2 regions of the Paenibacillus sp. LT-B23 genome follow, and region 1 is predicted to be linked to the other one. Evidence: riboswitches for the same ligand, from Rfam matches in the RefSeq annotation. Region 1 holds a riboswitch; the other holds the start of a gene.
What was found. Region 1 has a riboswitch for thiamine pyrophosphate ahead of thiC (phosphomethylpyrimidine synthase ThiC). Riboswitches for the same ligand answer to the same signal wherever they lie in the genome.
Positions count from the first base shown of each region.

Region 2: another riboswitch for thiamine pyrophosphate. It lies ahead of ACWXW9_RS12930 (ABC transporter substrate-binding protein); the one in region 1 lies ahead of thiC (phosphomethylpyrimidine synthase ThiC).

Region 1 is NZ_JBSQBM010000021.1:46,256-51,788, reverse strand. It holds gene ACWXW9_RS22560 (Fe-Mn family superoxide dismutase) at 1-408, opposite strand, end outside; gene ACWXW9_RS22555 (alpha/beta hydrolase) at 663-1,700, opposite strand; gene ACWXW9_RS22550 (IclR family transcriptional regulator) at 2,000-2,743, shown strand; TPP riboswitch at 2,851-2,963, shown strand; gene thiC (phosphomethylpyrimidine synthase ThiC) at 3,146-4,933, shown strand; gene ACWXW9_RS22540 (hypothetical protein) at 5,039-5,191, opposite strand.
Region 2 is NZ_JBSQBM010000009.1:74,148-79,680, reverse strand. It holds gene ACWXW9_RS12940 (bifunctional 2',3'-cyclic-nucleotide 2'-phosphodiesterase/3'-nucleotidase) at 1-2,026, opposite strand, end outside; gene ACWXW9_RS12935 (pyridoxamine 5'-phosphate oxidase family protein) at 2,249-2,683, opposite strand; TPP riboswitch at 2,951-3,060, shown strand; gene ACWXW9_RS12930 (ABC transporter substrate-binding protein) at 3,254-4,300, shown strand; gene ACWXW9_RS12925 (hypothetical protein) at 4,344-4,505, opposite strand; gene ACWXW9_RS12920 (MTH1187 family thiamine-binding protein) at 4,811-5,104, shown strand; gene ACWXW9_RS12915 (ABC transporter permease) at 5,101-5,533, shown strand, end outside.

The DNA of each region.
Region 1 (5,533 bases):
TTTGTCCAGACGACGATTCAGCTCTTGTGAGACAGGCTGTGAATCTGATGTCATTCCTGCCGTTGCCTTAGCTGATTGTAACTCTTCTGGCGCTGATCCTGACCCCAAATCTCTCGACTGCGATTGCCTGGCTTGTGCTTGTGCAGCAGCCGACGTTTGCTCCCATTGACGATGCCACGCCTGATCTGCCGGATCGAGGGCGCTTCGCTGCTCTTCTAGTAGCTCTATAGCGGTGCGTTCCGTCTGTTCGAATACTGTCCTCCAGTCATCCAGCAGCCGTACGTAAGCAGGCTCCAGGCCCTCTGTAGCGGACTTAATCACTTCCACATGCCAGCTTTCCTGCTGCTTCCAATGCCGGATTTCCTCCAGCACACGCAAGGGCAGGAAAGACCCGTAAGTACTCAGCATCATTTTTACCTCCCGTATCCCACTATGGCTATCCGGGCTGGTCCCAAGAACCTGACCCGGATGCATACGTACCCAGTATATTCGCCGTCTCATCGGGAATATGTCTACAAACTCCCCGGCTCCGGCGCGATATGTAATGTGGGGCAATGAATACATAGCTGGATGCAAAAAAGAAGCCGCGTTGCGGCACGGGTTAAGTGTCCACAGACGGGCTTCTCCAGGTTGAAAGGAGTATGGCTACTAAAATAGAACCATTACTGCGTAGTCGTTTGTTTACTGGCATTAGCGATAGTTTTCTTGTCCTCCAACTCTTGTACACCGCTTAAAAACGTCGATACCCGCCGCAAATACTCACGTGGATGCTCTCTGAAAATAAGCTCATGCAGCCCGTTTTTGACAATCCACACACTGGAAAGGGGGTTGGTTTGATTGGCAGCGAGCTTTTCCGCAATTGGGTAAGGAGCTTTTTCATCCTGCGTCCCATGCACGAACATGATCGGGAACGGATAGTTTTCTGCTTTGACCTCTTGATATGGAATCTGATGCAGGCTGGTACCGTTCAAGACTGGAAACAGCAGCTCCAGAATTTCCAGAGATGGATGGCGCGGCAGATCAATTTGATTATGAATGTTATGGTACAGCGTATCCGGCTCCAGCAGGAAGGTGCTGTCCAAAATCATGGCGTCCACATCCTTGGTTTGCAAGCCCGCCTGAAGGGCGGTTCCTGCTCCCATCGAGAAGCCCCATACGATAATCTCCGAGGAGCCGCGTTGCTTCGCAAGCTGGATGGCCCCGAGAAGCTGCTGGGATTCCGCTTTGCCTCCGGTTGCGACGGCTTTGCTATTTTGTGATGCGAATCCGTAATCGAACATGACAACGTTAAAATTCAAACGGTGGGCATAATGCGCCAGATCATACATCGGAATCCAGCTTTCTTCGCGGTTGGCCCCATAACCGTGGCTGAAAATAATCGTTTTCTTCGATTGATCTGCGGGGATATACCAGCCCTGCACCATCCGGCTACCGTCCTTGGCGGGGAAGCTGACTTCCTCGTAGGGCATGCCTTTGGCCTGCATCGGGTTCGAGTACAGTGGCGCGACGGTTGGATTCGTCAGTACCCATGCGATATAGGCGTGCAGGGTAATAAAGCAAAACAACAGAAAAAATACGACCGACAGCAGCAAGGCAATGACAACATGCTTGATCCGCAGCAGCCGGGGGTTGATCAGTGGGGTGGACGGCTCCTGGACAGCATGCTGTAGCTGAGAGCTGCGCTGGGATGTCGAAATCATGTAAGAGCCTCCTTATATAAAAATGAACTTCGTTTCATAGAATTCTAGGTACAATTCCACTTGAAAATGATAGTTTATGTCCGTATAGATACCTATTATCGTATGATGCGTGTTATCCAAAGTCAACGGCTGAACCGGAAAAGTAAAAATGATGCAAAGATTTGTCGATGTTTGTTCTCGTTCTGTAATATGGCTGTCACAAAAACATTGGTTTACAGTAGCCGCGACTATTCTATATAATTTATGTAACCATGTTTCATGGTGTGAAACGAATATGGAACAAAGAGGAGCGGTTCACAATGGAAGACCGTAAATTAACGGTTCGCGCCGTGGAGCGTGCGCTTGATATACTGATGTGTTTTACCGGAGATTCCGATCTGGGTCTAACAGAGATTGCTTCCAAAATTGGTTTACATAAAAGTACCGTTTATCGGCTGCTGACCACGCTGGAGGATCGGGGTTTTGTCGTTCGGAATCCTGCAACGGAAAAATACCGGCTCGGCATTCGGATATGGGAGCTATCCACCCATCTGTCACAAAGCGACGAGCCGGCGATCCTATTACAGCCAGCGATGGAAGGATTGCGTGACCGTCTGGGCGAAACGGTCAGCCTATACCTGCGCGATGGCAGCATGCGTATCCGCATTCAGGCCGTGCAGAGCAATCAGGCGATCCGCCGCGTTGCGCCAGTAGGTGCAAGCATGCCGCTGGCTGTAGGAGCCTCCAGCAAGGTGCTGGCGGCCTTTATGCCGCCGCAGGAGTTGGAAGCCCTGCTAAGCGGGGATGAATGGCCGCCCTTGGTAGACCCGGAGGTCTATAAGGCTCAATTGCAGGATATTCGTGAAAAGGGCTATGCGACCAGCTATGAGGAGCGGGAGCCGGGCGCTGCTGCTGTGGCTGCGCCTATCGTGAATCGGAAGGGACAGGTCGCTGCGGCCTTGTCTGTATCCGGCCCGGTCAGCCGACTAGCACCCGAGACGCTGCATGATTTTGCACCGATTTTGATCGAGGCGGCAAAGGAAATGGGGCTTATGCTTCCATAATCCTTGGGAAAAGGGACCAGAGAAGGGTTGCCAAAGCCGTAAATTTGAAGTAATCTGATGGGGATGGCGGGTTGTCAACTATAGCCGCCTCATGCGAATAGAATTATCACAGTTACTGGGGGAGCCTGTAATGCTGGGCTGAGATGGAATCGCACTAGATTCCGGACCCTTTGCACCTGATCTGGATCATACCAGCGTAGGGAAGTAATCGGCCATTGAAATGTATACGTAGCCGCTGTCTATGGCAATGCATCGGAGTATGATTCCGCGTGCGTAGCCGTCTGCATAGCTGTTTCGTTAGATTAGCCGGTTCCCTGGGGAACCGGCTTTTTTGCATAGATAGCCAGCCTGGGGATGGTTCCGGATCGGTGTGTCATTTCATCGAAACGGGAGGAATGGACAATGAAACCGACAGAAACAGAAGGAACAGCAGGGAACGCAGTGGATGAACAGACAGGAGGAGTGAAGCCCTTTCCGGGGAGCCGCAAGGTATATATTCAAGGCTCGCGGCCGGACATTGCCGTACCGGAGCGTGAAATCGCCCTGCATCCCACACATACGCCGCAGGGCACGGAGCATCATGAGCCGTTGCGTGTGTACGATACGAGCGGTCCCATGACCGATGAAGCCTATCAGGTTGATATCCGTAAGGGCTTGCCTCCATTACGGCGAGCCTGGGCACTGGAACGGGGGGATGTGGAGGTTTACGAGGGGCGCGCCGTCAAGCCGGAGGATAACGGGTTGAAGCCCGGCTCCAAACGGGAGACGGCTGAATTTCCCGGCGTCACCAACCTTCCGCTCCGTGCGCGGCAAGGGCATAGTGTAACGCAAATGCATTATGCGCGGCAAGGGATCATTACGCCCGAAATGGAATTTGCGGCCATCCGCGAAGGGGTGGAGCCTGAGTTTGTGCGGCAGGAGTTGGCGGCAGGACGAGCTATTTTGCCTTCAAATATCAATCACCCGGAAAGTGAGCCGATGGTGATTGGTCGTCATTTTCACGTGAAGATTAATGCGAACATTGGTAATTCTGCGGTTACGTCCTCCATCGAGGAGGAAGTGGAGAAAATGACCTGGGCTGTACGCTGGGGCTCGGATACGGTCATGGACCTGTCCACAGGCCGTAACATCCATACGACGCGTGAATGGATCATCCGTAACTCTCCTGTGCCGATTGGGACTGTACCGCTATATCAGGCACTTGAAAAGGTGAACGGCGAAGCCGAGGCGCTAACATGGGAGCTGTATCGTGACACGCTGATTGAGCAGGCGGAGCAGGGCGTGGACTATTTTACCATTCATGCGGGCGTGCTGCTTAGGTATATTCCGATGACGGCAAGCAGAATGACGGGAATTGTGTCCCGTGGAGGGTCGATCATGGCGGCTTGGTGTCTTGCGCACCATCGGGAGAACTTTTTGTACACACATTTTGAAGAAATATGCGAAATTATGAAAGCCTACGATGTGGCCTTTTCCCTCGGAGACGGTCTACGTCCAGGCAGTATCTATGATGCGAATGATGAAGCACAGTTTGCTGAGCTGGATACGTTGGGCGAGTTAACGCAAATTGCCTGGAAGCATGATGTTCAGGTTATGATTGAAGGGCCGGGACATGTCCCGATGCACAAAATCAAGGAGAATGTGGACCTGCAAATGGAGATTTGCAAGGAAGCTCCCTTTTATACACTGGGACCGCTCACGACGGATATTGCACCTGGCTATGATCATATTACCTCGGCTATCGGGGCAGCGATGATTGGTTGGTTCGGGACGTCCATGCTGTGCTATGTTACGCCGAAGGAGCATTTGGGTCTGCCGAACAAGGATGACGTTCGTGAAGGTGTTATTACGTACAAAATTGCGGCACATGCTGCCGATCTGGCAAAAGGCCATCCACGGGCGCAGCAGCGGGACGATGCTTTGTCCAAGGCACGCTTTGAATTCCGCTGGCGCGACCAGTTCAATCTTTCGCTCGACCCTGAGCGGGCCTTGTCCTACCATGATGAGACGCTGCCAGCAGAGGGAGCCAAGGAAGCACACTTTTGCTCGATGTGCGGTCCCAAGTTTTGCAGTATGCGTATCACGCAGGACATTCGCGCCTATGCGGCGGATAAGGGGCTGAACACCGAAGAAGCGGTAGCTGCCGGGATGCGTGAGAAGGCAGAGCAGTATCGGGATGCCGGACAGTAAAAAACGCATAAATAACAAAAGCCGTGGTTCTCTACAGATGATGTAGAAAGCCACGGCTTTTTAGCTTATGTAAAGCGAGATCATGCAACCGGATAAACGGATACTTTATTTTTTACCCATTTTCTCATTCAAAATGTCCTGAAAGCTGAGCTTCTTCTCCGAGCTGTCTTCTTTCTTCTGCATACTCACTGCGTTGGCACGTTGGTATTGGTGATGGAAAGGCATCAAGGTGTGTACAGTTAAATTCATTGTATTCATGTGGGTTGTTCCTCCAATTCCATTTTGTCAAATTCAGATTAAGTTGCTTAGGACGTCTGTATAGGACTATTCGTATGTACTTGATGTCGTAATACCGGGTAGACTGCTTGGTAATGTTTCAATCATTATAAACGCATTTTTTCAAATTAAAACGCTTTTGACATAAAACAGGAAGATGGTCATATGTGTCCAAAATGAGGATTAGGTGTATGGTCATTCTGAGGGAAAATGTGCCTAGGTCCAGAACAAGGGCCAGAGGCCCGTTTTCATAGTTTAGTAGTCGGGACCGTGTTTTTTTGTCGAATACCCTTATATAAGTGACATTTTGCAAAAATCCAATAA
Region 2 (5,533 bases), on a different contig from region 1:
CTGTTGCCTTCGCTGGAGTCACGGTTTCCTTTACAGGTGTCGTTGCTGCATTGGGCTTCGCGCCAGCTTTAAGACTATATTTAGCAAAGCCGTCAGCCGCGCTGCCGAGGAATGAAATTTGCTGGTTTCCGGCAAGCACGTCTTTGGCATCAGGCGAGGATTCAAAGGTAATCTTAGCCTCACCGAAAGGAGCAATAGACCAGTTACCATCCGCTGCCGGATTAATCGTTCCGTTCGTACGGATGTAATCAATAACGACCTGGCGGCTTTCGTCCGGTGCTGCCATCACAATGCGTTTGCCATCCGGATTTGCCAGTTTGGATGAGGAAGCACGATAGTTGTTGGTCGCTACGATAAATTTCTGTGCAGGATCAATTGCTTTCCCGTTGTATTGTAAATCCTTGATACGATGAGCAGAAGGATCAATAACGGTTCCCTTGGCATCATATCGTGCAGGCTGAGTCACATCAATCTGGTAATTCACGCCGTCAATGACATCAAAATTGTAGGTAGGGAAATCTTTGTTAATCAGCGATTGTTCCTCGGTTTTCTTTGGATCGATACGGTTGAACTGGCCCGCAGACCATTCCAGCCATTCCTGAATTTCAGCACCGGTAACTTCTACGGCCTGAACCGTGTTCGGGTACACGTACAGATCGGACACGTTTTTAATGGCTATCGTGCCTTCAGGAATGTTGGTATAATACTCGGCACCATTTCGACCACCAGCCTTGAATGGGGCGCCAGCCGACAATACGGGAAGATTTTCGTATTCGGTCCCTTTAAGATGGTTTTGTACGTACCATTTTTGTGCATTCGTCACAATCTGAATGGATGGGTCATCCTGCACTAATGCAAAATAACTGTTAATCGGTGCGGTTGTGGTTCCCACCGGTTGACGAACATAATCCAGCGTTCCTGTATGCTCTTCCTTGATCGCATCTACCAGTTTAAACTCAGGATTCATCTGCACAGTCTGATTTTTGGTACTCACAACCGGACGCACTTCAGACTGTGAATTTGTTACGTTCCACTCGTATTTTTTCTTTTCCAGGGTCAGGTCAATAATGCCTAGCTCCTTGCCCCATGAGGAAGCTTCTACAGCTGGCACACCATTGATAGTTCCTTTATCCAGGTCTACACCGCTCATTTCTTTAAAATCAGGGCCGGGGAAGGATTTATGCGCGTGTCCAAATAAAATAGCGTTAATTCCGTCTACCTTGCTCAAATATTTAACGGCATTTTCCATCATCGGAGTTTGCGGTACATCCTCATAACCTGTGTGTGCCAGCACAATAATAATGTCAGCACCCTCGGTTTTCATTTGTGGAATAAACTTTTTCGCCGTTTCCACAATATCCTTGGTAACGACTTTGCCCTTCAAATTACTTTCATCCCACTGCGTAATTTGTGGTGTTACCAAGCCAATCACGCCCACTCTGAGTGGATGAACTTCACCCTTTTCATCCGTCACTTCTTTATCCAGAATGCGATAAGGGGTAAAATAATTTTTAGTGCCTTGGCCCCCATCATCGTAATACACGTTCGCATTTACGTAAGGGAAATCAGCTCCCTTGAGCGATCTTTCCAAAAAGTCGAGACCATAGTTAAATTCGTGGTTCCCCACCGTAGCCGCATCATAGTCCATCAAGTTCATCATCTTGTAGACCGGATGGACACCGCCTTCTTTCTCGAAGGTTTTGCTTCTGGCCATATAATCACCCAGTGGATTGCCCTGCAACAAGTCGCCGTTATCGAACAACAGGCTGTTTCTCGTTTCACTGCGCGCCTGCTGGATCAGTCCAGCTGTGTTAATCAAGCCATATTCGTTCGTTTCCTTGTCCGCATAGTAATCGTAATTCATCAAGGCCGCATGAATATCCGTTGTTTCCATGATCCGCAAATTCACTGTAGCGCTATCCTTAGATTCGCTGGCAGCCCAAGACGGAGCGGCTGAAAACACCAGCATACTACAGGCTACGACGGCTGCTGTAAACCCTTTAAACCATTTTTTATGAAATAACAAAATATATCCCTCCTCATTAAGGTGTAGGCCTCATACACATACTTTTGCACATATATGTAAGTTTAGAACCCACCATTCCTATTTTAATCCAACGCGGGACAAAAGAGTAGTCATTTACCCTATTTATTTATGAAAAAATAATTAATTTTCCGAGAACTTAAAAACCAGCAAACCTCCCAAAAAACTCGGAGAATTGCTGGTTTTCTCATACTCTATCCGTTTCTATTTTTCCCACACCTGACGTCCGGTTTGCTTGCCCACATACTCAATTCGAGTCGGGTTTACATCCAGAATAACATAATCGGGGTCATCCGGGCCGGAAAACCATTCCTTCAACGAATCATTCCACACTTGTTTGCGCAGTCCCTCGTCAGCCGTTACACGGACAGTCGCCTCAACCTCTACGACTTCCTTTGTACCGCCAACCTCATAGCCCAGCAGCAGATAAGCGTTTGGGTTGTCCTTGAGCTCCTCCACCTTATGTGTTTTGCGATCTGTCGCCAGATGGATGTTCAACCCTTCGTTAAAAAGAGCCATATAGCGTACCTTCGGCTTGCCGCCCTCCACCGTACCCAACGAGCAAAATTTGTTGTTATCCAAAGCCTTTACAATGGCTTGTTCCAGTTGGCTGCGATCCAATGTTTCCGTTTTACCCACGGTACAACAACTCCTTTTCGCAAATTAGAATTCCTTTGAAGGCCCATGCCATGATCCAACACCAGCTCATCAAACCATACCTGCGCAGCTATTCTGAAAAACAACTTTAAGCGATTGAATCATGGTCATTATCAGAACAAAGCTCACAGTAAAAGTGTACCCTGTCGTTTGGCAAATGAACCGTCACTTCTTCCCCAATGCTGGACAGACCCGCCTTCTAGGCATATAATCGTCGTAGTAAACCCGAATTGAATAACCCATTCGACTATACAATGCCAGGGGTGCTGGAATCGGCCGGCTGAGAGTGTGTCCCAAGACACTGACCCTTACAACCTGATCTGGGTAATGCCAGCGTAGGAATGCTTAAGCAAGATGCGCCTTTTCTTTGACCAGGCCCATCCCTTACTTTGGTATATACATGCGCAAGCGTCCCGGAACATCGGGGCGCTTTTTTTGTTGAAGATGATGTTGTTGGAACAGATAGCGTCCGGCAGAAGTTATTATTGTGAATTGGGAAACATAAGCTGTCTGATCCGACGGATTACGGGTAATAAAGGAGAGAACACAACGATGAAGCGCATGAAAATGTTAAGCCTTGGGCTGATCAGCCTGTGGTTCATGGCCCTGACCCTGACCGCCTGCGGCGGAAGCTCCCCCTCTGCACCACAAGACGAGACTCCTGCCACCAACACCCAAGCATCCTCCCCGACAAAGGGACTCAAGGACGTTAAAGTCGTGCTCGACTGGACGCCAAATACGAATCATACGGGCCTCTATGTCGCCAAGGCCAAAGGGTTTTATGAAAAAGCAGGCTTGAATGTCCAGATCGTTCAACCCGGCTCAGGCGGAGCCGATCAAATGGTTGCTTCCAATGCTGTACCTTTTGGTATCAGCTATCAGGAGGGCGTCACACAGGCGCGTTCGCAAGGGGTACCGCTCGTATCCATCGCTGCGGTCATTCAGCATAATACATCAGGCTTCGCAGCCCCGATTGACCGCAGGATTAAGAGCCCGAAGGATTTTGAAGGTAAAACCTACGGCGGCTGGGGTTCTCCCGTAGAAGAAGCGGTCATGAAATCCATCATGGACGCAGACAAAGGCGATGTAAGCAAGGTGAAGATCATCAACATGGGCAATGCCGATTATTTTACAGCCGTGAAGCGGGATATCGACTTTGCCTGGATTTTCTACGCATGGACCGGGATTGAAGCCCAACTACGGGGTGAGCCACTGGATATGCTGTATGTAAAAGATTATTCCAAAAGTCTGGATTACTATACACCTGTCATCGTGAGCAACGAACAGACCATTAAAAATGATCCTGAGCTGGTCAAGTCCTTCATGGACGCAACCGCTCAAGGCTATGAATATACCATCGCTCACCCGGAAGAAGCCGCAGATATCTTGACCAAAGCGGTTCCGGAGCTGGATAAAAAGCTGGTGCTCGCCAGCCAAAAATGGCTAAGCCCGCGTTATCAGGACGATGCCACCCAATGGGGCGTACAAAAAGCGGAGGTATGGAAAAACTACTCCGACTGGATGTACGAGCGCAAGCTGCTCAGCAAACCCTTGGAAGTGGATAAAGCCTTCACCAACGACTTCCTGCCTAAGCGTTAATCATTTTGTTAAAACGCTAAATTACCAAATAAATAAAGTCGAACTAGGGACGTGCACCAAGCGCCACTACGCGGACGGATGGTGCTTCCCATCGCTGTTGTACCCAGACTTCTTTTATAAATATCCAGAGGTGGAATCCGGGCAAGGTGATGCTTCCGAAGCGCGCTTCTACAGCACCATTCCGCCCACTTCGTTCTCGTTCCACTTGGTTTGTTTTTTAGTTTCGTCTTATTCTAAGCGCTAAGTAGGTGCGCTTGTGTGTAAAAAATGCCGTACAACCACTTTAAAAATAAGGTGCTTTTAAGGCGGTTGGCAGCGCAGCGGTTCATTTGAATCTGAAGAAGCGAAGCGCTCGCCTTTGCCGTGGGATTCTTACCTTTTAAATTTATTCAAAGAATCCCACGGCAACAGCGATCGTAAGATCAAATGAACCGCGGAGCGATCTCTTAACCACCTTAAACCACCATATTTTCCCAAAAAAAACTGCAAATAAAGGACAGGTGAATTCACATGGCTAACACACTGCTCAGTATTCAAGTGATTCCTAAAACCCCAAATAACGAGGACTCTTATGCATATGTAGATAAAGCGATTGAAGTTATTCAGCGCTCTGGTGTCAAACATCAGGTGAATCCATTGGACACGACCATGGAAGGTGAGCTGGATGAGCTGCTGAAAGTGGTTAAAGACATGCACGAGGCACTGACAGAAGCGGGCAGTCCAAGTGTCATTTCACAGATCAAAATCGCACATAACCCGCAGGGTATCAGCATGGATAAGCTGACCGAGAAATATCGCCCATGAACCCGAAAGGCAAAAACGCATCCTGGTGGAAAAGCGTATGGCCGCCCCTTGTGGCGGTCCTCTTCTTTTTAGCGGCCTGGCAGGGAGCGGTTTCCTATTGGCATGTGGAATCATGGATACTGCCTGCTCCGTCCCTGATCGTGCAGGAAGGAATGGCCCAATCGGCGCTGATTAGCGCACATACCTGGGCTACCGTTCGCTTAACGCTGGCGGGATTTGCTATCGGTACAGCGACAGGGCTACTGATCGCTATCGTTCTTCATACCATCCCTTTTCTCAAATCGGCTCTGTACCCGCTGCTCATTCTTAGTCAAAACATTCCGACCATCGCTCTCGGCCCGTTGCTGATGGTGTGGTTTGGTTTTGGCGTGTTGCCCAAGCTGATGGTGATTACACTGGTCTGCTTTTTCCCCGTGGCTGTAGCGGCCA